Regions from separate parts of the Paracoccus aminophilus JCM 7686 genome, predicted to be linked through region 2. Evidence: riboswitches for the same ligand, from Rfam matches in the RefSeq annotation. Region 2 holds a riboswitch; each other region holds the start of a gene.
What was found. Region 2 has a riboswitch for cobalamin ahead of JCM7686_RS05830 (DUF1636 domain-containing protein). Riboswitches for the same ligand answer to the same signal wherever they lie in the genome.
Positions count from the first base shown of each region.

Region 1: it holds a riboswitch for cobalamin, as region 2 does, so the genes downstream of both, JCM7686_RS07010 (DUF1852 domain-containing protein) here and JCM7686_RS05830 (DUF1636 domain-containing protein) in region 2, are expected to answer to the same signal.
Region 3: it holds a riboswitch for cobalamin, as region 2 does, so the genes downstream of both, JCM7686_RS17810 ((2Fe-2S) ferredoxin domain-containing protein) here and JCM7686_RS05830 (DUF1636 domain-containing protein) in region 2, are expected to answer to the same signal.
Region 4: it holds a riboswitch for cobalamin, as region 2 does, so the genes downstream of both, JCM7686_RS22060 (TonB-dependent receptor plug domain-containing protein) here and JCM7686_RS05830 (DUF1636 domain-containing protein) in region 2, are expected to answer to the same signal.

Region 1 covers NC_022041.1:1,406,238-1,413,321, forward strand. Annotated here, with positions in the region: gene JCM7686_RS07005 (methionine synthase) at 1-856, opposite strand, end outside; gene JCM7686_RS07010 (DUF1852 domain-containing protein) at 884-1,867, opposite strand; cobalamin riboswitch at 1,993-2,192, opposite strand; gene JCM7686_RS24320 (hypothetical protein) at 2,210-2,428, shown strand; gene choX (choline ABC transporter substrate-binding protein) at 2,460-3,398, opposite strand; gene betI (transcriptional regulator BetI) at 3,496-4,104, shown strand; gene JCM7686_RS07030 (amidase) at 4,095-5,453, shown strand; gene JCM7686_RS07035 (hypothetical protein) at 5,694-6,431, opposite strand; gene JCM7686_RS07040 (N-acetylmuramoyl-L-alanine amidase) at 6,433-7,084, opposite strand, start outside.
Region 2 covers NC_022041.1:1,174,693-1,181,776, reverse strand. Annotated here, with positions in the region: gene JCM7686_RS05850 (LLM class flavin-dependent oxidoreductase) at 1-916, shown strand, start outside; gene JCM7686_RS05845 (hypothetical protein) at 1,029-1,559, shown strand; gene JCM7686_RS05840 (cobyric acid synthase) at 1,549-3,000, opposite strand; gene cobO (cob(I)yrinic acid a,c-diamide adenosyltransferase) at 3,010-3,615, opposite strand; cobalamin riboswitch at 3,751-3,974, shown strand; gene JCM7686_RS05830 (DUF1636 domain-containing protein) at 4,061-4,432, shown strand; gene cobW (cobalamin biosynthesis protein CobW) at 4,429-5,433, shown strand; gene cobN (cobaltochelatase subunit CobN) at 5,435-7,084, shown strand, end outside.
Region 3 covers NC_022042.1:41,005-48,088, forward strand. Annotated here, with positions in the region: gene JCM7686_RS17800 (ABC transporter permease) at 1-568, opposite strand, end outside; gene JCM7686_RS17805 (ABC transporter substrate-binding protein) at 585-2,075, opposite strand; gene JCM7686_RS17810 ((2Fe-2S) ferredoxin domain-containing protein) at 2,072-2,893, opposite strand; cobalamin riboswitch at 3,009-3,201, opposite strand; gene JCM7686_RS17815 (oligopeptide/dipeptide ABC transporter ATP-binding protein) at 3,277-4,290, opposite strand; gene JCM7686_RS17820 (ABC transporter ATP-binding protein) at 4,292-5,260, opposite strand; gene JCM7686_RS17825 (ABC transporter permease) at 5,257-6,093, opposite strand; gene JCM7686_RS17830 (ABC transporter permease) at 6,090-7,079, opposite strand; gene JCM7686_RS17835 (ABC transporter substrate-binding protein) at 7,084-7,084, opposite strand, start outside.
Region 4 covers NC_022044.1:151,339-158,422, reverse strand. Annotated here, with positions in the region: gene JCM7686_RS22085 (serine/threonine-protein kinase) at 1-414, shown strand, start outside; gene JCM7686_RS22080 (MarR family winged helix-turn-helix transcriptional regulator) at 432-938, opposite strand; gene JCM7686_RS22075 (MDR family MFS transporter) at 1,045-2,619, shown strand; gene JCM7686_RS22070 (NAD(P)/FAD-dependent oxidoreductase) at 2,767-3,654, opposite strand; gene JCM7686_RS22065 (Rrf2 family transcriptional regulator) at 3,658-4,101, opposite strand; cobalamin riboswitch at 4,223-4,422, shown strand; gene JCM7686_RS22060 (TonB-dependent receptor plug domain-containing protein) at 4,549-6,477, shown strand; gene JCM7686_RS22055 (ABC transporter substrate-binding protein) at 6,471-7,084, shown strand, end outside.

The sequences.
Region 1 (7,084 bases), 230 kb from region 2:
TTTCGATGGTATCGGTCGCCACATCAATTGCCCCCACCATGACTTTCTTGCCGCGGAGAAGTTCAATCAGATCCATTGGCACACGGGAGTGCTGGCACTCGAGTGAAATTAGGTCGAGGGATGATTTCTGGAGCTTGGGGAAAATCTCCTCATATTGCCGCCACTCTGCGCCAAGGGTTTTCTTCCAATCTGTATTGGCCTTGATGCCATAGCCATAGCAGATATGAACGGCGGTCTGGCAGTTGAGGCCCTCGACCGCCCGTTCCAAAGCGGCGATCCCCCAATCATTCACTTCGTCGAAGAAGACATTGAAGGCCGGTTCGTCAAACTGGATGATGTCGACACCTGTAGCCTCAAGCTCTTTGGCTTCTTGATTGAGGATTTTCGCAAATTCCCAGGCGAGTTTCTCGCGGCTTTTGTAATGACCATCGTAAAGCGTGTCGATCATGGTCATCGGACCGGGCAGCGCCCATTTGATCGGCTGATCGGTCAGTCCACGCAGAAATTTGGCATCCTCGATAAAGACAGATTTGGGGCGAGAGACGGCTCCGACGACCGAGGGCACGCTCGCGTCATAACGATTGCGGATCCGGACGGTCTCGCGTTTCTCGAAATCCACGCCATCGAGATGCTCGATAAAGGTCGTGACGAAATGCTGACGCGTTTGTTCGCCGTCGCTGACAATATCGATGCCCGCCTGTTGCTGATCGCTCAGGGTGACGCGCAGGGCATCCTGTTTTCCTTCAATCAGCTCGTCGCCCTGAAGCTTCCACGGCGACCAGAGGGTTTCAGGCTGGGCGAGCCAAACCGGCTTGGGAAGGCTTCCGGCGGTCGAAGTGGGCAAAAGCTTATTCATGGTAATGTGACCTTGCATCGTCGTTGATCAGGCAGAGTATTGGGAGGACCATTTCTCGAGAATTTCTCGATATGGCTCAATGAAAGTGTCGCGTGCGCGTTGTCCTTGCTCGATCGCCAGCCGGCTGCGCTCATCGCGATCATAAGCGATCTGCGTCAGGGAATAATCCTGATGTTTCAAGCTTGGTTGGTAGGTTTTTCCAGCGATGGAATTGGCATTGTAGATTTCTGGGCGGTAGATCCTTTGAAAGGTTTCCATCGTGCTGATCGTGCCAATCAGTTCGAGACATGAGTAATCACTCAGCAGATCACCGGTAAAATAGAACGCCAAGGGGGCGACACTGTTTGGAGGCATGAAGTAGCGCACCTGCAAGCCCATCTTTTCAAAGTAAAGATCAGTCGCAGAGAAGGCATCCTGCCGATATTCAACGCCCAGAACGGGATGCGTGTTTTCGGTTCTCTGATAGGTTTTGCTGCTGGACACGCTCAGGCAGATGACCGGAAGCTTTTTGAAGGTCTCTTTATAGGCAGGAGACTTCAGAAAGAACCGGAAGAGATTCCCATGCAGATCACCGAAATGCGCTGGCGCGCTGAAACTTGATCGCCCGTCATTGTGCTGCGGTAGCAGGATACTGAAATCATAATCGCGGACATAGGACGAGAAATTATTCCCCGCAATTCCTTCGATGCGCTGGCCGTTTTTCCGATCAAGGATCGTCGGTTTCAAGATTTCGATCAGGGGGAAAGCCTCGGCGCTTTTGTTATCTCCGATGCTGATTTCCGCAGAGATGATCTCCAATTCGACCGAATAGCGGTCGTTTCCCGGATTGTCCCAATGCGCCAGAGCATTGAAGCGGTTGTCGATCATTTTGAAGGTGTTGCGCAGGTTTTCCTCGCGCCTGCTGCCTCGGGCGAGATTGGCAAAGTTGGTCGTGGTGCGCGTGTTCTCGGCCGGGCGATAATTCTCGTCGAACCGCGTGCTTTTGAGCGAATAGGTGAGGTCTGTTCTCATCCTGACATGCCTTCTGAGCGGCCTGAATCGACAGGCCGTGAAAACGAAATGACTCCCCGTGACGGAGTCACGAGGCGGCGATGTCACCTTGCGGATGGCCGCTCCCGACTGCCCACCGCAGCCGGAACAGGTGAGTGATCGAGGCAGGTTTCCTGACTTGCGGGTCGTCACCTAGTCTGGCCTTCCCGACGCGAACTCCGCGCCAGTGGCATGTCAGACAGGCTCGCCGCCTACAGTTGCGGGGGCAGTTCCGGATTCGGCGACAGCCTGACCGGATTCCCTTTTATCCGGGGCTTCCCCCGGCACCTTGATCCGATGGCAAGATCGGCCGGATGGGGGACGATGTCAACGCGGCTGGATCGTCGGAATATTCATGTTGAATATGAAGAATATGAGGGTTTGAGCAGTTCGCTGTGGCCTGATTACGGCATCGATTTCGATCTGCTGGCGGGCGGGCAAGCACGGGGTTTCGGGGAGCACAACGGGTTGCCTTGCTTCGACGTAGACCACATTGCCCTCGCCGCAACTGCGTCATTCCTGCATTCAAAGCCACGGCTCTAAAGCCCAAAAGCAGGAGGAACGCCTCCCGCCGTCAGTGTGGGAGGATGGTTTCTGCAGCGGCCTTATAGCCTTCCGCGCCATCGACGGTCTTCACGCCCGCAAGCCAAGTCTGGAGAAGTTCAGGCCGCTTGGCGATCAGATCCTTGGCCACATCCGAGGGGTCCGCACCGTCTTCGGTGATCGCGTTCATCCCGGTGTTTTCATAGGCGAGATCGAATTTCAGATTGTCGAGCAGCTTTGCCACATTGGGGCACTCTTGTGCGTAACCGGTGCGGGTAATGGTCCTGACGGTGGCGCCGCCAAAGTTCGGGCCATATTCCTCATCACCTCCGCTGAGATAGCTCAGCTTGTATTTGATGTTCATCGGATGGGGCTCCCAGCCAAGGAAGACGATCCAGTCACCGCGTCGCGTCAAACGATCCACCTGTGCGAGCGTCGCGGCTTCGCTCGATTCGACCAGCTCCCAATCGCCTAAGCCGTGGCGTCCGGCCTCGATCATCTCGAGCAAGGGTTTGTTGGCCCCGGCCTCGATACCGTAGATCTTCGACCCGAACTTGTCGGCGTGCTTGGCCAGATCGTCAAACGAGGTGACGCCCGCCTCGGCGACATAACTCGGAACCGCGAGGGTGAATTTGGCGCCGGTCAGATTCGTCGACAGCACCGCGACATCGCCATTGTCGAAATAGGATTTGAACTCAGTGCTTTGGGCAGGCAACCAGTTGCCGAGGAACACATCGACCTGATCGCTTTTCAGCGCCTCATAGGTCAGGTTGAGGCTGAGATAGATCTGCTCGGGTATATAGCCCAAAGCCTTCAGCAGCAGCGAGGCGGTGGCATTGGTCAGCGCGAGATCCGTCCAGCCAAGATCGGCGAGACGAACAGTCTGGCAGGCTTCCGCCTCGGCAGCCGCGCCAGCGTGGGGCGCGAGCAGCAGCAGGGCGAGGCTGGCGGAGAGGAGGTGCGATTTCATCTGCGTCTCAGTTTTTTATTGAACACGCCAACAAGAATAATTACTTTGTTGACGTGTTCAATAAAAAAATCCCAGACGGTCGAAACAGAGAGATGTGATGCCAAAACTTGGAATGCAGACGATACGACAGCAGCAGATCATCGCGGCAGCGATCGAGACGATCCATGAGCGCGGGATCGAGCAAAGCTCGATCCGGCAGATCGGCAGCCGAGCCGGCATCTCGCCGAGCCTGATCACGCATTATTTCGGCAGCAGGGACGAGCTCTACACGCTGGTTCTGCGCCATCTGAACCGCGAGCTGTCCCGCGCGACTGTGCGCAATCTGCGCAAGGCCTCGACCCCGATGGAGCGGCTCATGGCCATCGCCTCGGCGCAGTTCGACCCCGAGCAATTCCAGCCTGCCGTCGCCAGCACATGGTTTGCGCTCTGGGCCGCGCTGCGCGGCAATGCCGAGATGCTGCGCTTCCAGACGATCTATCACCGTCGGCTGGCCAGCAATATCGCGCATTGCCTCCGTCCGCTCATTCCGGCGGAGGATATTGATTTCGCGGTGAACTGCCTGTCGGCCATGATCGATGGTCTCTGGGTCGGGGCCGCGCAACCGACCGGCCATATCACCACAGAGACCGCGCTGCCGATCTTTCAGAAATACGTCTTGCAGCTGGTCGGCCAGCTCTCGCGGCGGGAGGCGAGGACATGGAACTGACGGAATATGCCGCAGCGGATGGCGTCGGTCTGGCGAGGCTGATTGCGGCTCGGGAGGTCTCGGCCCGTGAGGTCATCGAGGCCGCCATTGCCATGATCGAGGCACGCAACCCGGAACTCAATGCGGTGATCGCGACCAATTTCGAGGCGGCTCTGGCAGGTTGCGACAGCCTCCCCGGCGGCGTTCTGAGCGGCGTGCCGTTCCTGCTGAAGGACGCGAACCTTTATTCGTGCGACATGCCCACCACCTTCGGATCGGCTTTCTTCAAGGGGGATGCGCCGCGCCCTGACAGCCTCATGGTTGAGCGCTGGCGGACTGCAGGGTTGGCGATTCTGGGCAAGACGAATACGCCGGAATTCGCGGCGGAATTCGTGACCGAGCCACGCGCCTATGGCGTCACCCACAACCCCCATCGCCCCGGCATGACGGTCGGTGGCAGCAGCGGCGGGGCCGCCGCGGCGGTGGCCTCGGGTATGGTGCCGATCGCCCATGCGACCGATCTCGGCGGGTCGATCCGCATTCCGGCGGCCTGCACCGGCGTCTTCGGCTTCAAGCCGACGGCAGGGCTGAACCCGGTCGGGCCCTATTTCGACGCGATCGCGGGCGGGTTGAATTCCGATCACGTCATCACCCGCACGGTCCGAGACAGCGCGGCCTCGCTCGATATCACAGCGAATGGCGGCGGCTCGTTTCTCAACGCCCTGCGCAACCCGGTGCGATTTCGCATCGGCGTCGCGGACAAAGACCCAAGTGGTCGGGCGCCGGGTGCGACGGAGCGCGCAGCGGTCCATCGCGCGGCCGCGCTGCTGGCAGAGCTTGGCCACGAGATCGTCCCCTATGAATACCCGGGCGCACTCTCGACGGATTGGTTCGACTATCTGTGGATTTTCGACATTGTCTCGCTGGTCGAGCAGCGTGCGCGCGCGCTTGGCCGTGATCCCGAGCGCGACGAATTGGAGCCGCTGACCTGGCATCTGATGGGAAAGGCGGCGCAGGGCGGGCGCGCGGCATATCAATCCGCACAGACCGCGCGCGCCGCCTATAACAGGGCCTATCTGGGCTCGCTGGACCAGCTCGACCTGATCCTGACGCCAAGCCTCGCCAGCGCGCCTCCGGCCGAAGGAACCCTGTCCTATGTCAGTTTCGCCAATGTCGATGACTGGAACGACGCGGGCTACGGCTTTGCGCCCTATTCGATCCCCTCGAATATCTCGGGGCAGCCTTCTGCATCATGTCCGTGGTTTCGCGATGAGGACGGGCTGTCGGTTGGCGTGCAGTTGAGCGGAAAGCCGGGAGCCGATCTCGCCGTGCTGCAAACCTGCGCGCAGGTCGAGGAAGCCATGTCCTAGGTTTGGGGTTGCCGGGCAGGGCCACGGGCGTCGTCTGCGATCCTAAGCGCCGTGTTCTCCGCTAGAATAAGGACTGCATCATCTCGACGCCTTGCTTTTCAACCCCCACGCGCAACGCAATGGCTGCATGTCCTTGAAGGCAAGGTCCATCAGAGTGTTTCCATTTCAAGGGGCTAGCGCCCGAACGGGCCGATGCCGCGTTGCTTCAGACCGGCTTTCCTGTGCCACGCAACCTCGGCCTCAGTTCGAGGGTGGCGTTTGGGCACAGGCCGCGATGCTCCAGTCTTTGGCGATGACGCAGACCGCGCCATGTTTTCCGATCTCCATCGCCGAGACGCCGATCGGCTCGGCCCCGGCGGTTGTGCTGGCCATGGCCGTCCGGCAGGCCGCCGCATAGCCGGGGTTTGCGGAATAGGCCTTGCAGTCGTCGAACATGCCGAAGTCATATTTCAGCCGGTCCGCGGCGTATGCGTCGCTGGTCGCAGCCCCTTGCGGCGCGGCGAGAATGAAGGGCGTGATCTTCTCGACCGCGCCGCTCTCGCCTTTGAAAAGCCCAGAGACTTCCGGATGAGTTTTCTCCAGCGAGCCGACAAGCTTTTCGGAATTGCCCAAGGTCATGCCTTCGGCGGTGAAGTCGGGGCAATCCTCGTTCCAATGATCTGCAATCGTGCAGCCCTTCACCTCTTCGCGCCGGGCGGGCAAAAACCGGTCGCCGTCGGCGTCAAGCCATTCGATATGACAGGCGGTGCCCTGATCGCCACTGTGATCGGGCAGATCTTCGAACGGGCAGATTGCAAAGGCCATTTCTTGTGTCGTGGCCGCGAGCGGGAAAACATAGATCTCGGTGCTTGGATTGGCGGGGCCGGGATAATAGAGCCCCCGCATCCTGGACTCATCGGCGCCGATATAGCCCCCGGCCAAAGCGGCCCCAGCGAGGCATGTCGGGACGGCGAATGCCGCGAGAAAACGAACCATCATCTCAGCAGATCCTGTGGTGCATGTTGAGCAAAAGGCTGAGCGCGATCGATTGAGCAGCCTTGTCGAACATATTGTGCCCCGCTGGCAAAGCGGGCATCTCGCGCCGCAAATTGGCCTTTTTCCAAGCCTCTTTCTCAGTAGCGCCCGCAGGTTCGGGCGGGATGCCCCAGCGCGTACGGCTCGCGCCAATCTCTGCATTATATCCGGCGGTGTTCCACAAGCGGTCCCCGGATTCGACATTGATGAAATCGGCCTCCAGATAGATCGGCACGATCTGCTTTTTCTTGGGATCATTCGTGCCCAGATTGAAGGGGCTGATGTTGGCGAGCTGGCGCGCGCTCTCACCTTGCGCGGAGACGGCGGTCGGAGAGTTTTCGGCGGTTTGCAGGGTTGTCGCCAGATTCTTGCTGATGATGGCGCCAACAATCCGCGCATTTTGCACGGTCTTTGGCGGGGAATCCTTGTGGCCGCTATAAAGCAGCGTCGGCCCCCGCGACCCGGCTGATGAGGCCGCCGATTTGGGATAGCTGCCGCCCAAAAGCTTGCTGTCGATAGAGGTGAGGGTGACACTGCGTTTTTCGTCGACCACGCCTTTGACGCGGGTGATGTCGAGATGGACATGGGTGGTGCCGGGTGCCGCGTCGAAATGGCAG
Region 2 (7,084 bases):
CGCCGAAGAGCTGGGCGCAGATGGCGCCTATTTCCGGGTCCATCACTTCGCGCGCCAACTCGCCTCGCCCTTCCCGCTCCTCGCAGCCATTGGCGCGCAGACCTCGCGCATCGAGATCGGCACCGCCGTCATCGATATGCGCTATGAAAACCCGCTCTATATGGCCGAAGACGCCGGCGCCGCCGATCTGATCGCGGGCGGACGGCTCCAGCTTGGCCTGAGCCGCGGCTCGCCCGAACAGGTGATCGATGGCTGGCGTTACTTCGGCTACCAGCCCGACGACAAGGAAACCGACAGCGAGATGGGCCGCCGCCACACCGAGGTGCTGCTCGACCTGCTCAAAGGCGAAGGCTTTGCCGAGCCGAATCCCCAGCCGATGTTTCCCAATCCCCCGGGTCTCTTGCGCCTCGAGCCTCATTCCGAGGGGCTGCGCGACCGGATCTGGTGGGGCTCCAGCACGATCGCGACCGCGATCTGGGCGGCCAAGCTCGGGATGCATCTGCAAAGCTCGACCCTCAAGACCGATGAAACCGGCGAGCCCTTCCATATCCAGCAGGCCAATCAGATCCGCGCCTATCGCGCCGCGTGGAAAGAGGCAGGCCACGCTCACGCGCCCCGCGTGTCAGTCAGCCGCAGCATTTTCGCGCTGATCGATGACCGCGACCGCACCTATTTCGGCCGCGATAGCCAAAGCGCCGATCAGATCGGCTATATTGATGCCTCGACCCGAGCAATCTTCGGGCGCAGCTACGCCGCCGAACCTGCCCGCCTCATCAAAGAGCTCGCCGAAGACGAAGCCATCGCCGAGGCCGATACGCTGCTCCTCACGGTGCCAAACCAGCTCGGGGTCGCCTATAATGCCCATGTCATCGAGGCGATCCTAACCCAGATCGCGCCGGAACTCGGCTGGCGCTAAGCGCCGTGGCCGCCCGAAAGGCCAGAGCCCCGCGCTTTCTTCATCACCCAAATACCCAAATTCCGACCGCGCTACCGAAACCGCCTCACCCGCTTCCAGCCCGAACCGCGCCATGACTGACACACTCATCCCGCCGCTCACGCCCCTGACCCGCAGCGATGCCGACGCGCTCGCAGCCCTTGACTGGACCTTCGTTCTGGCCGAGATCGGCGCGGTCGATCTGACGACGCTCTGCTGCGCGCCAAAGCCCTGGCCGGTTGACCCGCCGCTCTATCCCCGCGCCTATCAGGCGCTGTCGGCGCAACCCCGGCTCTGCAATTTCGGCCTTGTGCTCTTCCAGCCCGGCACGCGCGAGCCGCGCAAGCTGCCGCGCCATCTGCTGCCCCCGCCCGGTTGGCATGTCGCGGGGCTCTCATCGGCCCGCGCGCCCGGTCCGGGGCCGCATCCCTTCGCGCAGTTTTTCGCGCCCGAAGAGCGCGCGCTCAGGCAAGATCTGCGCGACGCAATCCTCAACGGTCAGCCCCTGCCCGAGGCGCCCGCAACCCTCCTCCGCGCCATCTTGCGCGAACTCAGCTGGAGCCATCCCGCGCTTATCCGTCCGCTCGCCGAGCGCTACGACCCGGCGCTTTTCCTCAGCCTGTGATCCCGGCTGCGGCCAGCATCCCGTCGAGATCGAGATGCGCCTCAAGATGGGCCGCCAGCGCGTCCAACACCGCATCGACCCGCGCCTCATAGCTCAGATCCGAAACCGCGCCAAAGCCCGCCAGATAGGCGGCGCGAAAGCCGTCATCGCTGAAAAGCCCATGAAGATAGCTGCCCTCGACCCGGCCGCTCGCAGAGATCGCACCCTCATCCTGCCCGCCGATCCGAGCAAAGGGCCGCGCGCGATCCGCGCCGGTGGTGACGCCCAGATGAATCTCATAACCTTTGAGCGCGCGCCCGCTGGCCAGATGCACGCCGGTCACCTCGCGCAATGCCTTGTCGCCTTGCAAGACGGTCTCGACCTCCAGCAGCCCCAGCCCGGTTGAGCTGCCCGGCGCGCCCTCAAGCCCCTCGGGATCATGGACCGCGCGGCCCAGCATCTGATAGCCGCCGCAGATGCCAAGGATGCGCCCGCCGCGCCGGTGATGCGCGAGAAGGTCGATGTCCCAGCCCTGCGCGCGCAGATAATCGAGATCGCCCCGCGTCGATTTCGAGCCCGGAATGATGACCAGATCGAGATCGCCGGGGATCGGCTCGCCGGCGCGGATCGCGACCAGATCGACGCCCGGCTCGGCCGCCAGTGGGTCGAGGTCATCGAAATTCGCCACCCGCGAGAGCACCAGCCAGCCGATGCGCAATCCGCTCCCCACGCGGCGCGTCGGGATGTCCTGCGCATCCTCGGCGGGCAGAAGATGCGCCTGCTCGAAGGCCGGCAGGACGCCGAAACCGGGCCAGCCGCTTTGCGTCGCGATCATCTGATAGCCATCGGCAAACAGCTGAGGATCACCGCGAAACTTATTGATAACGAAACCTTTTATGCGCGCGACATCGGCATCCGCGATCACCGCTTTCGTGCCGACGATCTGCGCGATCACGCCGCCCCGGTCGATATCGCCGAGCAGAAAGACCGGCACGCCTGAGGCCTCGGCAAAGCCCATATTGGCAATGTCCGTCGCCCGCAGATTGACCTCCGAGGCGCTGCCCGCCCCCTCGACCACCACGAGATCATGGGCGGCCTCAAGGCGGCGATAGCTCTCCATCACCCGCCCCATCAGCTCGGCCTTCATCGCCCAGTAATCGCGGGCGCGAAACGTGCCCAGACGGCGGCCTTGAACGATCACCTGCGAGCCCATCTCGCTTTCGGGCTTGAGCAGCACCGGGTTCATATCAGTATGAGGCGCCAAGCCCGCCGCGCGGGCTTGCAGGGCCTGCGCCCGGCCGATCTCGCCGCCATCAGCGGTCACGGCGGCATTGTTCGACATATTCTGCGGCTTGAAGGGCGCGACCGAGAGCCCGCGCAGGCGCAAGGCGCGGCAGATCCCCGCCACGACCAGCGATTTCCCGACATTCGAGCCGGTCCCCTGAATCATCAACCCCGCCATAACCGCGCCTTAGAATTCGATGCCCGGCTGGGCCTTGATCCCCGCGCGCCACGGGTGTTTCACCACCTCCATCTCGGTCACGAGATCGGCGATCTCGATCAGCTCGGGCTTGGCATTACGGCCGGTCAGAATGACATGGGTCATCTCGGGTTTTTCACCCTGCAGGAAGGCGCAGACCTCGGCGATATCGAGGTAATCATTGCGCAAAGCGATGTTGATCTCATCGAGCAGCACCAGCCGGATTGCCGGATCGCGGATCAGCTCCTTGGCCTTATCCCAGCCCGCCTGAGCCGCCGCAATGTCGCGAGCGCGGTCCTGCGTTTCCCAGGTGAAGCCCTCGCCCATCGTGTGGAACTGGCAGAGATGGCTGAAATGCGTGGTCAGCAATTTGCGCTCGCCGGTCTCGCGCCCGCCCTTGATGAACTGGACGACCGCACACGGCATCTCATGGGCAATGGCGCGGATCACCATGCCAAAGGCCGAGGACGACTTGCCCTTGCCCGGCCCGGTGTGAACGACGATCAAACCCTTCTCGCCCTGCCGCTCTTCCATGATACGGTCGCGCGCTGATTTTATCTTCTTCATCTTTTCAGTATGTTCTTCGTCACTTCTCATAATCCGAATGAACCTTCTGATCGGCAGGAATTGGAGGCTTTGGCGCAGGATACGCCCTTCTGGCCTACGCCGGGTTCAGACCTTCTGACAAGGGCCTTCCTGACTGCCGCGCCTTGACTTGCCCCCGCTCTTGCCGCCATCAAGGGCGCGCAATGGTTCCTGTGGCGACGCAGGCTAAGAGGGAATGCGCCAAGGCCCCGCCGACCGGATCGGTCCCAAGGCCCCAAGCGCAGCCGCCCCCGCGACCGTGACCGGAGAGCCTCTCCACCGCCACTGGCCCCCGGGCCGGGAAGGCCGGAGAAGCGAGGGCCAGACCCGCATCCGCAAGCCGGGAGACCTGCCATGCGAGATAACCGAAGATGCGGCCGGGGTGCGCTGCGGACGGATGGTATGGCCCCGCCTGCCCGCCGCCCTTGTCCCCTCCGCGAGATCTGAAAGGCCGCGCATGGAGGCGACGCTTTACATCTGCCAGACCTGCCGCATGGGTGCGCCCGTGCCCGATGACGGCATCGTCCCCGGCGAGCGGCTGCTCTCGGCCATTCAGGCCGAAGCCCTGCCCCAAGGCATCCGCATCGAGCCGGTCGCCTGCCTTTCCGCCTGTTCGAAAGGCTGCGCCGTGGCGCTTGGCCGTCCCGGTTCCTGGACCTATGTGCAGGGCGGCATCACCCCCGAGGACGCCGCCGAAGTCCTGACCATGGCCCGCCAATATGCCGAAAGCGCCGAGGGTGTCGTGCCCTGGCGCGAACGCTCGGCCCTTTTCCGCAAGAACACCATCGCCCGCATTCCTCCCTTTGCGCTGACCAAGGACACGCTATGACCTCGCTTGCCAAAACCCCCGTTACCGTTGTCACCGGCTTTCTCGGCGCCGGGAAAACCTCGCTGATCCGCCATCTGATCGCCAATGCCGGGGGCCGCCGCCTCGCGGTTCTGGTCAATGAATTCGGCACGGCCGGCGTCGATGGCGAGATCCTGAAATCCTGCGCCAGCGCGGATTGTCCGGAAAACAACATCGTCGAACTGGCCAACGGCTGCATCTGCTGCACCGTCGCCGATGACTTCCTGCCCGCGATGGAGCGTCTGCTGGCGCTGCCCGAAGCGCCCGATCACATCCTGATCGAAACCTCGGGGCTGGCGCTGCCGAAGCCGCTTCTGAAAGCCTTCGACTGGCCCGCGATCCGCTCGCGCATCACCGTCGATGGCGTCATCGCTTTGGCCGATACCGAGGCTTTGGCCGCCGGGGCCTTCGACGAGGGTGAGACCGAGGGGACCGAGCATGACAGCCCGCTCGCCGAGGTTTTCGAGGATCAGGTGAACTGCGCCGATATCATCTTGCTGACGAAATCCGATCTTGCCTCGGATGCGGTCAAATCCGCCGCGCGCGAAAAGCTGAAAGAGATCGCCCATCGCGAACTCCCGGTGATCGAGATTGCCGAGGGCGTGATCGACCCGCGCGTGATCCTTGGCCTTGATGCCAAGGCCGAGGATGATCTGGCCGCGCGCCCCTCGCATCACGACGGCGCCGATGATCACGAGCATGATGATTTCGACTCGGTCGTGATCGACCTGCCCGAAATCACCGATCCCGCCGATCTGGTCGCCCGGATCGAGCGGCTCGCCCGCGACCAGCATGTCCTGCGCGTCAAGGGCCATGTCGCGGTTGAGGGCAAGCCGCTCCGCCTGCTCGTGCAGGCCGTCGGCGCGCGCGTGCGTCACCAATATGACCAGCCTTGGTCGGGTCCGCGTCGCTCGCAGCTTGTGGTCATCGCCGAGCATCACGATATTGACCCCGAGGCGATCCGCGCCATTCTGCTGGGGTAATATGCACGTCATCTTTCGCGAAGCCGGCGGGCTCGAGGACAGCGCCACGCCGCAAGATCTCGGCCAGACCCCTGCCGATCTTGTGGTGCTGTCCTTTTCAGACAGCGATCTCGCCGATTTTGCGGAAGGCTGGCGGCGCGGGCGGGCAGATTTGCCCGGCTTGCGCCTCGCGCCCTTGGCGCGGCTGACCCATCCGGTCTCGGTCGATCAATATATCGAGGCGACGCTCATGGGCGCGCGCTTCATTCTCGTGCGGCTTCTGGGCGGGCAAAGCTATTGGCCGCATGGGGTCATGGCGCTGCAGGATCTGGCGCGGCGACGAGGGATCGCGCTGGCCTTTTTGCGCGGCGACGGGCGCGACGATCCCGCGCTCCAAGGCTTCTCGACCGTTGCGCCTGCACTGTGGCAGCGGCTGAACCGGCTTTGCGCGATGGGCGGGCATCTGGCGGCGGGCGCGGCTTTGCGGCTGATGGCGGGGCTGGAGGCTGAAGATCCGGCGCCCTTGCCCGAGGTCGGCTGGCTTGGCGCGCCGCCCGAGGGCAACTGGATCGCGATCCCCTTTTACCGCTCGTGGATGCTGGCGGGCGATACCGCGCCGATCGAGGCTTTGATCGCGGCTTTTGCCGAACGCGGGGTGACGGCGCGCGGGATCTTCCTACCCTCGCTCAAATCCCGCACCGCGCAGGATTTTCTGAAAGCCGCCTTTGCCGCGCATCCGCCGCAGGCGATTATCAACACAACCGCATTTTCGACCCAAGATGCGGATTGCGCCCTGCGCTCTGGTCCGCCGGTCTTTCAGGCTGTGCTTTCGACCGCCGAGGCGCGTCTGTGGGAGGAAAGCAGCCGCGGCCTTTCGCCCGCCGATATGGCGATGCATGTCGTGCTGCCCGAGGTCGATGGCCGCATTCCCGCGCAGATCATCTCGCTGAAAGGCGCCGCCGCACCCGATCCCGATCTGCAAATCGCCGTGCCACGCCACACCCCTTTGCCCGAGCGGATCGCGGCTTTGGTGGATCGCGTCTTGGGCTGGACCGCGCTGCAAAGCGGCACACCGCCTCTGGCGATTGTGCTCTCGACCTATCCCGGCAAGGCGTGGCTCGATGCCCATGCCGTCGGGCTGGATGCTTGTCTCTCGGCCGAGGCGATCCTGCGCGATCTGGGCCAGTCCCCCGCGCCCCTCGCGCCCCGCCTGCGCCAAGAGGTGATCGACTGGCCGCTCGCCGAATATCTGGACGCTTTGGCCGAGCTACCTGCGCCGCTGCGCCAAGCCCTGCATGATCATTGGGGCGCGCCGGAAACCGACCCCCAGATCACCGGGCAAATGCTGCGCTTTCCGGCTCTGCGCGAAGGCCCCCATCTGATCGCTTTGCAGCCCGAGCGCGGTCGCCTTGACGACCGCGAGACCGGCTATCACGACCTGACCGCGCCTCCGCGCCATGCCTATGTCGCCTTTTATCTCTGGCTCAGCCGCCGGGTCGGCGCGATCATCCACATCGGCGCGCATGGCACGCTGGAATGGCTGCCGGGCAAATCGGTCGCGCAATCCGCCGCCTGCTGGCCCGAGGCGCTGACCGGCGCGCTGCCGGTGATCTATCCGTTCATCGTCAACGATCCGGGCGAGGCCGCCCAAGCCCGCCGCCGTCTGGGTGCG
Region 3 (7,084 bases), on a different replicon from region 2:
TCATCGCCATCGGCGGCAAGGCGATCAGCACCGCCGCCATCGCCAGAATGACCGGCCCGCCGGAAAAGGGCCGGATCAGGCGCAGCTCGGCGGCCAGCAACCAGATCAGCACGAGCCCGAGCCAGAAGCTCGGCACCGCTTGCACGACGACGACAAGGCCGCGCCCGAAGCGATCGGCCCAGCCGTTTGGCCGCAGCGCGGCGGCAAAGCCAAGCGGGATCGCAAGGATCACCGCCAAAGCCAAAGCCGCGGCACCGAGCCCAAGCGACAACGGCAGGCGCGACAGGAACTCATCGCGCACCGGCGCGCCGGTACGAAAGGACAGGCCCCAATCGCCCGTGACAAAGCCTCCAAGCCAGGACAGCCAGCGCAGCACCAGAGGCCGGTCGAGCCCCCATTCCATCCGCAACCGCGCGATTGTGTCCGGGTCCGGCGGCAGGTTCCAGGCCCGCATGGCGATCTCGACCGGATCGGCGGGCATCTGAGCCACGACGCAGAAGGCCAAAGCCGAAACCGCAAGCAGGCTTGTGGCTTGGCGCAAGCTCGCTTGCAGCAGATGGGCGATCACCTTTGGCGGTCCCGGCTCAGCGGATCTCGCCCATCTCGGGGCGGATCACATAATAGTCCGAGCCCCAGGGCTCATAATCCTTGAGCCGCGTCGACAGGCCGACCCGCCATTCCGGCGCGATCAGGAAGGTGACCGGCACGTCCTCGAAAAGCTGGTCCTGCGCCTCCAGAGCGATCTGGTTGCGGGTCTCGGGATCGGCGGTTTCGCTGAATTTGGCGATGATCGCGTCAAAGGCCGGGCTTTTATAGCGCGCATGGTTCAGGGCGGCGCCGCTGACCAGCATCGAGTTGAAGAAGAACGCCGGATCGCCGTTCGGCGCGGTGTGCTGGGCCCAGAGGAAGATGTCGAAATCGCCCTCGGCGGCGGCATCGCCCGGGTTTTCGACAACACGGGTTTCGCTCGCAATGCCCAGACGGTTCAGCTGCGCCGCGACCACGGGCAGCATCGTGACCAGATCGGGGCGCGAGGAATAGGTCACCAGCCTCAGACGAAGCGGCACGCCGTCTTTGGTTCGCTTGCCGTCGGACCCGGCGGTCCAACCGGCCTTATCAAGCAGATCGCCCGCGAGATATCGGTCGCTGACCCGCTCGACCTTGCCCGCGAAAGGGAAATAGGGCGCGAAAGCGCCGGTCGCGGGAACGCCATTGCCGATAGCCTCGATCAGTTCGGGCCGACCGAGCGCCAGATCAATCGCCTGACGCAGCTTCGGGTCAGAGAGGGTCGGACTTTCGGTGTTCAGGAAGCCGAAATATTGATAGCCGACCTGAAAGCTTTTGACCGTCAGATCGGGATTGGCGCGGATCGCGGAAAGCCCCTCGACCGGCAAGCCAAACGCCAGATCGAGCTCGCCCGATTGCAGCGCCAGAGCCATGGTCTGAGCATCGCCGAATTTGCGCAATGTGATATCCGAGCGGTCGGCTCCGGCGGGGTGATAGGGGTTCGCGGCCAGATCCAGTGTCGCATCGGCGGTAAAGCCCGTCACCTTATAGGGCCCGGTGAACAGCGGCTGTCCCGCGCCGTCGAAGCCATATGCGATCAGCGGCCATTCCGCGAAAAGCGCGGGCAGCATCGCGACCGGGCGCTCGGTCGTGACCAGAAGCGTGCGGTCATCGGGCGCCTCGAAGCTTAGCTTGCCGCCGGTCGCGGCGGCGGGCGCATTCTTGGCGAAAGTATTCTCGAAGCCCGCCTTCAGCGCAGCGGCGGTCACAGGGCTGCCGTCCGAAAAGCGGCGCCCCTCAGCCAAGGTGATGGTCCAGCTCAGATCTCCGGTCCGGTTGGCCGATTGCGCCAGCTCGGGCACCAGCCGGCCCGCGGCATCGACGCTCCAGAGCTGGCCGCCGACGCCGTGGCTGGTCAGCGCCCAGCCCGCCGAGCCCGCTGTGGGGTCAAGGTTGTCGACCAGAAACGTCTGGCCCACCCGCAAGGCATCTTGGGCCAAAGCCGGAAGCGCCAGAGTCGCGCCCAAGGCCAAAAGGCCCGCGAAAGCCGATTTTCCGAACAGGGTCATTCGTGTTCCTTCTTCTCAGGGGAAAGGGGCAGGGCCCGGAGCTGCTGTTTGCGGCCTCCGGGCGAATAGGCAAAATCGGCGACCGGATGACCGGCCAGAAGGTGTTCGTCAATCATGCGGTCGAGGGCCTCTTCGGTGACACCGCCATACCAGGTGCCATCGGGAAAGACCTGCACCACCGGCCCAAGCGCGCAGGGCCCAAGGCAGCTCGTCTTGGCCGTCATCGTGCCCGCGCCGGTCACCCGCAGCTTGCGGCGGACCTGTTGGTTGCGCAGATGCGCCCAGATCGCGGTCGCGCCCCGCGCATGGCAGGTCGGTCCGGTGCAGACCAGAACCCGGTAATGCTGGGACGGTACCTGAACCGCTTCGGGCCGGGGTGCATCGCCACAAGGCAAGGCATGACGCGGCGCTTCAAGCGCCAGCCGCGCCAAGATGTCGGAGAGGCCCGCGGTGGCCGCGATCTCGTCGGCCAGCACGATGTCGGGCAACGGGCTTTCAGCCCGCCAAAGCGCCAGCATCAGGCCCAGCCAATTGCGCAGGCTCGGCTCCATCGGCACGATCACGGGCAGGATCACGACCTGCGCCAGCCCCTTTTCGGCAAGCGACCGCAGAGCATCGCGCAGCGAGGGCTCACCTTGTTCGAGATAGCAGCATTCGACCAGATCGAACCGGGCGCGGATCTCGGGTCGCGCCGCCAAAGCCGCAGCGATCCGGGACATCTCGCGATGGGGCGTGGCCGCGAATGCGGATTTGGCCAGCAGCAGAAGCGCCTGCCGCTGGGGTTTGCCCGCCATTTCGCCTTCCTGACGGTGATCCACGCCCGCCCTCCTGCACAGGTTCCGCAGCGGGATGGGGGGAGATCCGGCAGCGATGGGCCCCAACTGAAAGGGGCCCGACACCGCGAACACGCCCCCGCGATACTCCCGATCGCGGAACAGCCTCTGTCGTCAGGCAGGTCTCCTGGCTTGCAGGTCGTCAGGCCTTCGCATCGGTCTTCCCGGCCATGGGGCCAGTGACGGGTGATGCGAGCCCTCGCTGCATACAGTTGCGGGTCAGCTCCGGTTTCTCACCGGATTCCCTCTTAGCCCGGCCACCACATCCGAGGATCTGGCGACGGGAACCTTGACCCGAACCTTCTGCCGCTTCGGCCCGAGCCGGTCAAGTCGGCAGAAGATCCTCGGTTGGGCGCGGCAGGATGCGCTCAAGGCGCGGGGGTTTGGACGGTCGCAGACAGGCGCGCGACCGCCGGATCCGCCTGCGGGAAATGGCAGCGGAAAGAGCCCCTGTCATCTTGCGTCAGGGCAGGTGCCTCGGCCCGGCAGCGGTCGCGCACCGCCGGGCAGCGGGTCGAGAAACGGCAGCCGGGGGGCGGGTTGATCGGGCTTGGGATCTCGCCTTGCAGCACCACCCGCTTTTGCCGCTGCGCCGGGTCGATGACGGCGCGCGCAGACAGAAGTGCGGCGGTATAGGGGTGGCGCGGGTGGCGAAAGAGCGCGGCGGTCTCGGCCTCTTCGACGATCTGGCCGAGATACATCACCGCGACGCGATCGGTGACGCGGCGGATCACATTGAGATCATGGCTGACCATCACATAGGTCAGGCCATATTCCTGCTTGAGCTCGAGCATGAGGTTCAACAGCTCGCCCCGGATCGAGAGATCGAGCCCCGCCGTCGGCTCATCCGCGATAATGAGCTCTGGCTGCAGCGCCAGCGCACGGGCAATCGCCACCCGCCGCGCCTGTCCGCCCGAAAGCTGATGCGGGTATTTCTCTAGCAGTTCCCGCGCGAGCCCCAGCCGCTCGAAGGCCTTCAGCACGCGCGGCCAATGCTCGGCCATGGGCAGGCCGTGAATGCGCAAGGGCTCGGCCAGCAGCTTGCCCACGGCCATGCGCGGCGAAAGCGAGGCGGCGGCGTCCTGCAGCAGCATCTGGACGCGCCGCCGATAGGCCATTTCGTCCTTCGCGAGCAGCTCGGACAGGTTTTCGCCCGCGAAGGTGACCCGGCCCGCGCTTGCCCGTTGTAAGGCCACGAAAACCCGGCACAGCGTCGTCTTGCCCGAGCCGCTTTCGCCGACCAGCCCGGTGACCGAGCCGCGCGGGATCGAAAGCGTGACCTCATCAAGCGCGCGGATGACATTGCCGAAGGTGACAGAGAGCTTCTCGAAAGCGATCAGCGGCGGCGCGGTGCGGTGGAGAGTTTCGGAACGCCAATCCATGTCAGATCCTCGTGCAACGAACGGAAACACCCGCGCCGACCTCGGCCATGGGCACCGGGCCACGCAGGCAAAGCTCGTCCACCAGCGCACAACGCGGGGCGAAGGCACAGCCCGCAAGCAGCGCGGACGGGCTGGGCGGATGGCCGGGAATGGTCTTGAGCGCGGTGCCGCTTTCGCCCTCGTCGATCTCGCAGCCAAGCAGCGCGGCGGTATAGGGATGGCGGGGATTGCCGATGATCTCGGCCATCGGCCCGGCTTCGACCACCAGCCCGCCATAGACGACGATGGCGTCGTCGCAGAACTCGGACAAGAGCCCGAGGTGATGCGAGATGAAGAGGACCGAACAGGCACTCTCGCGTTGCAGATCGCGGAAGATCTCGACGATCTGGGCCTCGACGGTTGCATCTAGCGCGGTCGTCGGCTCGTCGGCGAGGATCAGCTGGGGATTGGTCAACAGCGCCATGGCGATCATCACGCGCTGCCTCATCCCGCCCGACATCTGATGCGGATAGGCGGCAAGGCGGCGCGCGGGTTCCGAGATGCCGACGCGTTGCAGCATCGCCTCGGCCGCGGCCATGGCATCCGCGCGCGAGACACCGGGTCGCTTGCGCCGGATGACATCGACAAGCTGGGTGCCGATCTTGAAGACCGGATTGAGCACGGTCATCGGATCTTGAAAGATCATCGCGATCCGGTCGCCGCGCAAGGCGCGCTTTTGGGGCTCGGTGAGCGCCAGCAGATCAAGGCCCTGAAAGCGGATCTCGCCGCCGACCTTGGTGACATTGCTGGCAAGCAGCCCGAGGATCGCCGAGGCGAGGGTCGATTTGCCTGAACCGGATTCGCCGACCACGCCGACAATCCGGCCCGGCGCGATGTCGATATCGACGCCGCGCAAGAGATGCAGCGGGCCGGTCGCGCCTGCGGCCTCGACGCTGAGATCGCGGATCGAAACAAGGGGGGTGGTGCTCATCTTGCGGACCTCCTTCTGGGGTCGATCGCATCGCGCAGGGCCTCGCCCAGAAGCGTGAAACCAAGGGTCGCCCCGGCCAATGCGACGCAAGAGACGATGACCGGAATGGTCGATTGGTTGATATTGGCAAAGCCGTCGTAGATCAGCGTTCCCCAGCTTGCGAGCGGCGGGCGCACGCCAAGGCCGATGAACGAGAGACCCGCCTCGATGGCGATGACCACGGGGATGTCCATGCTGGCCAAAATGACCAAAGGCCCCATGATATTTGGCAGGATATGCATCAGCGCGATGCGGCTTCGCGAGGCGCCTAAGATGCGCTCGGCCTCGATATAGGGCTGCTCGCGCACGGTCAGCACCTGGGCGCGGGCGACGCGGCCGAAATGTGGGATCATGGTGATCGCGATGATCAGGGCCACATTCCACATCCCCGGTCCAAGAACGGCGATGAAGGCCAAAGCCAGCACCAGAGATGGAAAAGAGGCGATCACGTCGAAGACGATCAGGATCGGCCTTTCCCAACGATTGGGCGATTCCGCCGCGATGATGCCCAGCAGCGTGCCAAGTGTCAGGGCGAGCGCGATCGCGCTCAAAGCGACGCCCATCGCCACGGTCGAACCATGGATCAACCGGCTCAGCAGATCGCGCCCGAGATGGTCGGTCCCGAGCCAATGGGCCCAGCTCGGCGCCTCGAAGCGATGGGCGATGTTGATCTTGCCCGGCGGTTGCAGGTTTAGAACCGGCGCGAGCAGCGCCAGCGTGCAGATCGTCACGACGACCAGCAGGGCGAAGGCTCCCGACGGGCGGGCGAGGATGCGGCGCAGAACTTCGCTCATGTGCTGCCCCCCGCGCGGGTCATGCCGCGCCGAATGCGCGGATCCAGCGCCGAATAGGACAGATCGACGAGCAGATTGGTCAGGGTGAACAGCAAGACGATGACCAGCACGACGCCCTGCAGCACCGGGAAATTCCGCATGGTGATCGCGTCAAGCACCAGCCGCCCAAGCCCCGGGCGCGAGAAGATAATCTCGACCAGAACCGCCCCGCCGAGCAAGCGCCCGATGCCCATGCCGAGGACGGCAATGGTCGGGATGCTGGCGTTTTTCAGGGCATATTTATAGATGATCTTGCGCTCGGAGAGGCCATAGGCCCGGCTCGTGCGGATGAAGTCCGAGCCGAGGATTTCCAGCAGAGACGAGCGCACAAGCCGCGCGATCATGCCGACCCAGCCAATCGCCAAAGCGGTCGCGGGCAGGATCATGCGGTAGATCTGATCAAGCAGATTGCCGCTGTCGCCCGCGCCGAGCACCGGAAACCACGGCAGCCAGATCGCGAAAATGACGAGCAGGAGAATCGCCACGACAAAGCCCGGGATCGCGATGAAGGCGACCGAGACGAAGGCGAGCGCCGTGTCCATGGGCGAGCCCGGATGGCGCGCCGCATAGATCCCCAAAGGCACGCCGATGATCACGGCCAGCGCGATCGCGACAAAGGTCAGCGTGACCGTATAGGGCAGGGCGGCCATGACCATATCGACGACGCTGCGCCCGGTGATGACATCCTGACCGAGGTTGCCGCTCAGGACATTGCCGAAAAAGATCAGCAGCCGCTCGGGGATGGGCCGGTCGAGGCCCATCTTCTCGATGAATTGCGCCGCATATTCGGGCGTGGCCTGCGGCCCGAGAAGCGTGCTCGCGGGGTCTCCGGGAACGATGGCGCTGAGGGTGAACAGGACCAGCATCGAGCCAAAGATCGTGAGCACGGTCGTCGCAAGGCGGCTGATCAGATAGCGGGTGGTTGGCGCGTTGAGCAGATGACCCATCCCGT
Region 4 (7,084 bases), on a different replicon from region 2:
GAGGCTTCGGGGCGGATCCGCGATCTTGCCGGGCGCAGTCTTTGGCTGTTTCTGGTCTCGCCTAAGGGCGGGATTTACGATCTTTCGAAGATCGTCACCGCCGAGGCCGATGGCTCGTTCACCTTTACCTTCGGAATCTCGCTGGCGCCGGATGAAACCGGGCCGCAGCCGCAACTTTTATTGGCACTGGCCTCGGACAAGCCACTGGCAAGCGTCGCGGCTGCGCCCGCTGGCAGCACCGCCGCGCGGCTTTTGCCCTTCGCGCTGGACGAAATCCGGGCAGGGGGCGGCAAGGCTGCGGTCGATGTCGCCCGGTTCGAGGTCGCGGCTGTGGCGACCGCTGATGGGCCGGTCAATGAGCCCGCGCGGGCCCCGCAAGAGGACGCGTCAGCCGCGTCCGTCACCGAGAATTGACGCCCTAGCCTCGGGCGTCAGCTGCGATCAACCTCGGCGCGGGTGCCCGCTTCCAGACCCTCAACGAAACGCGCCAGAAGCCCGGCGAAGGTCTCGACCTCGGCAGGGGTCCAGCCGCGGGTAATCTTGCCCAAGAGATCGCGCTGAATCGCGCGCTTGGCCTGAAAGAAGCCCTCGGTCTTCTCGCCCAGCTCGACCACCGCGCGCCGCCCGTCGCTTTGCGAAACCGCGCGCTTGAGAAGTCCGCTCTCGACCAGCTCGCTGACCATCCGGCTGGAGCGCGAGGGGTCGATATTGATGATCTCGGCAATCGAGCCGACCGTCGCCTCACCACGCCCCGACAGCCGATGCACCGCCTCCAGCACATCGAGATGAGCGTGTTTCAGCCCCGGCGCCACGCTTTCGAGCGCGCCGCGCCCGATATAGCGGCGCGAAAAGACCAGCCGCCATTGCGACATGGCATCGGCGATCCGCTCGATCGAAGCCGAGGCCATGGTTCTGTCGTCTTGCGGGGCGTCGGTCATGTTATGGGGCTCGTTCCGGGCGGAGTTATCTGCTCTTGTCAGTTATATGCTATGAGCATACATCTGCAAATGGCAAATTGCCGCAGCATCCGATGAGCGATTCCCGATGACATCCAGTTCAGACAGCACATCCCGTTCCATGGCGGCAGAGGCAGCGGACAAAGCGGGGGTCGGTGTCGGCACCCGCACTGGCGCTGGCACTGGAACTGCGCCCGAGCATCGCCAGCGTCTGGTGATCTTTGCCTTCCTGATGACGGCGATGTTCATGGCCACGCTCGACAATCAGATCGTGGCGACCGCTTTGCCGACCATCGTCGGCGAATTCGGCCAGCTTGAGCGTTTCGGCTGGGTCGGCTCGATCTATCTGCTGGGATCGAGCGCGGTCATGCCGGTTTATGGCAAGCTGGGCGATCTCTTCGGCCGCAAATATGTGATGATGGCGGCGGTTCTGATCTTCACGCTCGGCTCGGGGATCTGCGCGCTGGCGGTGTCGATGGATGCGCTGATCGCAGCGCGCTTGCTGCAAGCCTTGGGCGGCGGCGGGATCGTGACCTCGATTTTCGCGATCAACGCCGATCTGTTCCAACCCCGAGAAAGGGCGCGTTATCAAAGCTATGCCAGCCTGATGCTGATGCTCGCAAGCGCGATTGGCCCGGTGCTCGGCGGCTTTATGAGCGACATGTTCGGCTGGCGCTCGATCTTTCTCATCAACCTGCCGATTGGTGTGCTCGTGCTGACCGGGCTGGGCATGATGCTGCCCCACAAACGCCCCGAGCGGACCCCGACAATCGACTATCTCGGCGCGGCCCTGCTGGCGGGCTGTATCGCCAGTCTGGTGCTCTGGGCGGATGGCTCGCAGCTTTTCGGAGGCCTGTTCTCGCCAACCGGTCTGGCGGTGATCGGCGCGGGGATCGTGCTGGCCATCGCTTGGGTGCAGGTCGAGAAACGCGCGAAAGAGCCGGTCGTGCCGCTGAGCCTGTTTTCCAGCAAGACCGTCAATCTGCTGCTGCTGATCTCGATGGCCTCGGGCTCGATCGGGATCGGGCTTTCGACCTATTTCGCGCTGTATCTGCAATCGGTGACCGGGCTGACGCCGACCGTGGCAGGGCTTTTGTTCGTGCCGCTGACCGGAGGCATCGTGCTCGGCTCGCTGACGGCGGGGCGGATCATGTCGCGCACCGGGCGCTATCGGCCCTTCGCGATGCTGTCGAGCGGGTTGAGCTGTCTCTGCCTGCTCGCGATTTCCGCGCTGCATCCGCCGGTGACCTTATGGCTGATCACGCCCCTGATGCTCTTTCACGGCATCGGGATTGGTGTCGGCCAGCAGGTGCCGCTCTTGGGCGTGCAGAATGCGGCGCTGCGCCGCGACACGGGGGCTGCAACCGGAGCGGTGTCGCTGACGCGGATGGGCGGGGCCTCAATTGCGATTTCGGTCTATGGCGCGATTGTCGCCGCGCTGGTGGCGCATAGCGCCGTGACCTTGCCCGCCGGGCTCGACCTCGAAAAGCTCTCACCGGCAGTGGCGGCGGGTCTGCCGACCGCGACGCGAGATCTGATCGCCAATGTCTATGCCGGGGCCTTCCAGGTGCTGTTCCTGGTCGCGGCGGGAATTGCGGCGCTGGCCTTCGTCGCGGCCTTTTCGCTGAAGGAAGAGCGGCTGGAGGTGCATTCCGGCGCCTAAGCCCGGAGGCACCCGCTTTGGCACAAGATCGGCCACCCGCGTCGAAATGGGGGTGGCTGATCTTTCATTTGCGCCTGAACTGTTTGTAACTCGAATTATGTCACGGAAAGCGCAACCCGCGTGACCCGTGCTTTCGCGCGGTGCGGATCAGCCGTCTGGCCACACCAGCGAGCGGTGGAGCTGCGCCCCCGCCCAAGCGCCATCGCCCACTGCCAGCGAGACCGTGTGCGGCGCGCGGGCGACATCGCCGCAGGCGTAAACGCCGGGAATGCTGGTTTCCTTGCTGTCGCCTGTCTGGATCTGAAGGCCGAAGATGGTTTCACTCAGCGCGCATCCCAAGGCGGCGGCCACCGGGCTGGCCGGGCTCGTGCGCGTGGCGGTGAAAAGCCCCGCGAAAGGCAGGATCCGTCCGTCCGCCAGCTCGACATCGGCGAGGCCCGTCAGGCGCGCGATCGGGGTTTCCTCAAGCGTCACGCCACGGCGGGCGAGATCGGCGCGCTGATCGGCATCGGGCGAAAACCGGTCATTCGTCAGGAAGGTGATCTCGCCCCATTCCGGCAAAAGCTGGGCCTGATGGATCGACATCGGGCCGGTGGCAATGACGCCGATGCGGCCCTGATCGAGCTCGTAGCCGTGGCAATAGGGGCAATGGAAGACGCCCTTGCCCCACCGCGCGGCAAGGCCCTCGATCTCGGGAAGCTCATCGGAGACGCCGGTCGCGAGCAACAGTCGCCGCCCCGCAAACTGCTCGCCCGTCGTGGTCGTCACGCGGAAATCATCCTTGGCTCCGCTGACCTCTGCGGCGGTCGCTTCGACCCAGCTCAGCGTCGGATAGGCCCGCAATTGCGCGCGCGCCTCGGCCCAGATCCGCGCCGGATCGACGCCGTCCTGCCCGAGAAAGCCATGCGAGGCGCTGACGAAGCGATTGCGCCTTTGCCCGGCGTCGATCACCAGAACCTTGCGGCGGGCACGCAGAAGCTGCAGGGCCGCTGCCATTCCGGCGTAGCTGCCCCCGATCACGATCACATCTTGCATCTTTCACTCCTTGGCGGCGCGATACTCTTGATGGCGGCGCGCGAAATCCTCGGCCAGATCGGCCAATGTCACATGGGCGAAACGAGAGAGCAGCAGCGCCTCGGCCTCGGCGAAAGCGTGATCGAGCGCGGCATTCACGGTCTGCTCGACCAGACATTTGGGATGCTCGCTGTGATTGCCGATGGCAAAGATCGCGGGCTCGCCCAAAGCGGCATGAAGCTGGAGCAAGGTAACCTGCGCCAGATCCGCCGAGATCCGCCAACCGCCTGCATGACCGCGCTCGGCCGAGACCAGCCCGGCCTCGCGCAAAAGCCCCATGGTGCGGCGCACCACGACCGGATTGGCGCTCAGGCATTCGCCGAGCTTTTCAGAGGTCATCGGCCCGTCATGCTCGGCCATATGCAGCAAGGCGTGAAGGACGGCGGAGAGGCGGCTGTTCTGTTTCATGTAACTTCATATGTTACGATTCGCGCCGAAAGTCAAGGTGGGCGGGGTCTGAAAGGCGCGCCACCCCCAACCAAGGCCGTAACTCGGTTGAATGGTCTTGACAAAAACCGGGGTGACGGACCAAGGCTCGGGCAGCTTTGGTTCCGGGGCAGCCCCTCGGATTAAAAGGGAACTGCGGTGCGCCTATCAGGCAAATCCGCGGCTGCCCCCGCAACTGTAAGCGGCGAGCGACGGCCGACGATGTCACTGGGATGATCCCGGGAAGACCGGCCCGAGCGCTGACCCGCAAGCCAGGAGACCTGCCCAAGCCCTCACCCATTTCCGGCGCGGGGCGCGCATGGAAAGCGGCCTTCCGCAGCGGTGACCGTCACGGGTCTGCGCGGGGCAATCCTTTCCGCAGGCCGAACTGGGATCCGCAGGCGCCGCCTGCGTTGGAAAGGCATGGATATGGTCCGACTTCAGACCTCTTGGCTTGCAATTTCTGCGGTGCTGCTGCCGCTTGCCGTTATGGCACAAGACGTCACGCAGCCCGTTACTCCGGCCGTGGCGCAGGATGATGAGACCGCAGGTCGCGTCACGCTGGAGACGGTGGTGATCTCGGGCGGGCTCTCGCCGATTCCGGCCAATGCTTATGGGCGCGCCTATACGATCCTGACCGCCGATGAGATCGAGCGGCGCGGCATCCGCAGCGTGCAGGACGCTCTGCGCGATGTCCCGGGCGTGGCGGTCAGCTCGACCGGATCCAGCTTCACGCAGGTCCGCATTCGCGGCGCCGAGGCCAATCACACGCTGATCCTGATCGACGGCGTCCCCGCGACCGGCGGCAATGACGAATATATCCTGAGCGGGCTCGAGACCGCCAATATCGACCGGATCGAGATCCTGCGCGGGCCGCAATCGGTCTATTACGGCGCGAATGCCTCGGCGGGGGTGATCAATATCATCACGCGGCAGGGCCAGCCGGGCACGCATTATGGCGGCGCGGTCGAGGCCGGGAATGGCTATGCGGTCTCGGGCTGGTTCACCCAGCGCACAGAGCGCGGCGGGCTGGCCTTCACGGCGTCAAAGCGCGACGATCACGGCTATAATCAGGCTTTCACCGGCCATGAAAAAGACGGCATCGACCGCGCCACCCTTGGCCTGACCGGCGATTGGCAGGCGAGCGACGAGGTGAAGCTTGGCTTTACCTTGCGCCGCGCCAAAGAGAAATATGATTACGATTCAACAAATTACGCCGCCACCAGCTATATGGATTATCTGATCGACGATCCCAACCAGCACAGCACACGCAACGAGACTCTGGGCTCGATCTGGGGCGAATATGCGATGCTGGACGGGCGGGTGCTGCACCGGCTCGACTATCAGGACACGGTCTACAAGCAAAGCTCGAACGGCGGGCCCGAGACGCGGGGCCAGACCCGCGCGTTGAAATATCGCCTGAGCGCGAGCCTCGACGGCCAGCAGGTGGCCGAAGCGCGCCAGCTGGTGAATGTGATGGTCGAGCGGGTCAAGGATGACAACACCGCCGCCCCCGATTACCGCCGCGCCAACACGTCGGTGGCGCTCGAATATCGCGGCTTCTTCGACAACGGGCTCGATGTGCAGGCCGGGCTGCGCCACGATCGCTTCACGAGCTTTGACGATTTCACCAGCTGGAACCTCGCTTTGTCCTGGCAGGTGCCGAATGCGCCCTATCGGGTTCATGCCTCCGCCGGGCGCGGTCTGGTCAAGCCGTCCTATTACGAGCTTTTCGCCAATGACAGCTATACGCTCGGCAATCCGCACCTGAAGCCCGAGCGCAACACCGGCTTTGACATCGGCATCGAGGCCGAGCTGCTCGGCGGGCGCGGCACGGTTGATCTGACCTATTTCAACGAAAAGATGGATGACGAGATCACCTATGCCTATGGCGCGGCCCCCGATGGCAGCGGGCGGGCGAGCTATGTCAACCAACACGGCAAAAGCCCGCGCGAAGGCATCGAGCTGGCCGGACAGTTGCAGGCGACCGAGGCGCTGCGCCTTGGGCTGAATTACACCTATCTTGACGCCAAGAACCCCGATGGCAGCGTCGAGATCCGCCGTCCGCGTCACGAATTCGGTCTGCGCGCGAGCTATGATCTCGACGGCGGGCGCGGCAATCTGAGCGCCGATCTGCGCCATGTCGCGGGCAATTATGATACGCAGTTCTGGGGCAGCTATCCGACGCGCGAACTGCCAAGCTATACCGTCGTCAATCTCGCCGGAGGCTATGACATCAACCAAAACCTGCGCGCGACCGCCCGTGTCGTGAACCTCTTCGACAAGGACTACATGGACGCTTGGGGTTATCGCTCGCAGGGGCGCACCGCCTATGTCGGGCTTGAGGCGAAATGGTAAGACGGCTGACCTTGGCTGGGTGCATCGCACTCGGCCTTGGCCTTCTGGCGCCGGCGGCTTGGGCGGTTCCGGCGGCAGAGCCGCCCCGGCGCGTCGTATCGATGAATCTGTGCACCGATCAGCTCGCGATGATGCTGGCGGCGCCCGGTCAGCTGATCTCGGTGAGCTATCTGGCGCGGGATGCGCGCAGCTCGGCCATGGCGGATGAGGCGGCGCTTTATCCGGTCAATCATGGCCTCGCCGAAGAGATCGCCGCGCTGCGCCCCGATCTCGTGCTGGCGGGCAGCTATACCACGCCCGCGACGGTTGCCATGCTGCGCCGCTTGCAGATCCCGGTGGAGCAATTCGCGCCGGAAGATGATTTCGAGGCGATCCGCGCCAATATCCGCAAGATGGGCGCGGCTCTGGGTCGCGCGCCCGAGGCCGAGGCGATGATCGCCGTATTCGACCGCGATCTGGCGGCTTTGCAAGACAGCGCCCCCACCCGCCCGCGCGCGGCGCTTTACGGCGCGAATGGCTATACCTCGGGCGATCAAAGCCTCGCCGGGCAGATCATCGCCGCGGCGGGGCTCGACAATATCGCGACCGAGGCCGGTCTGTCGCAGGG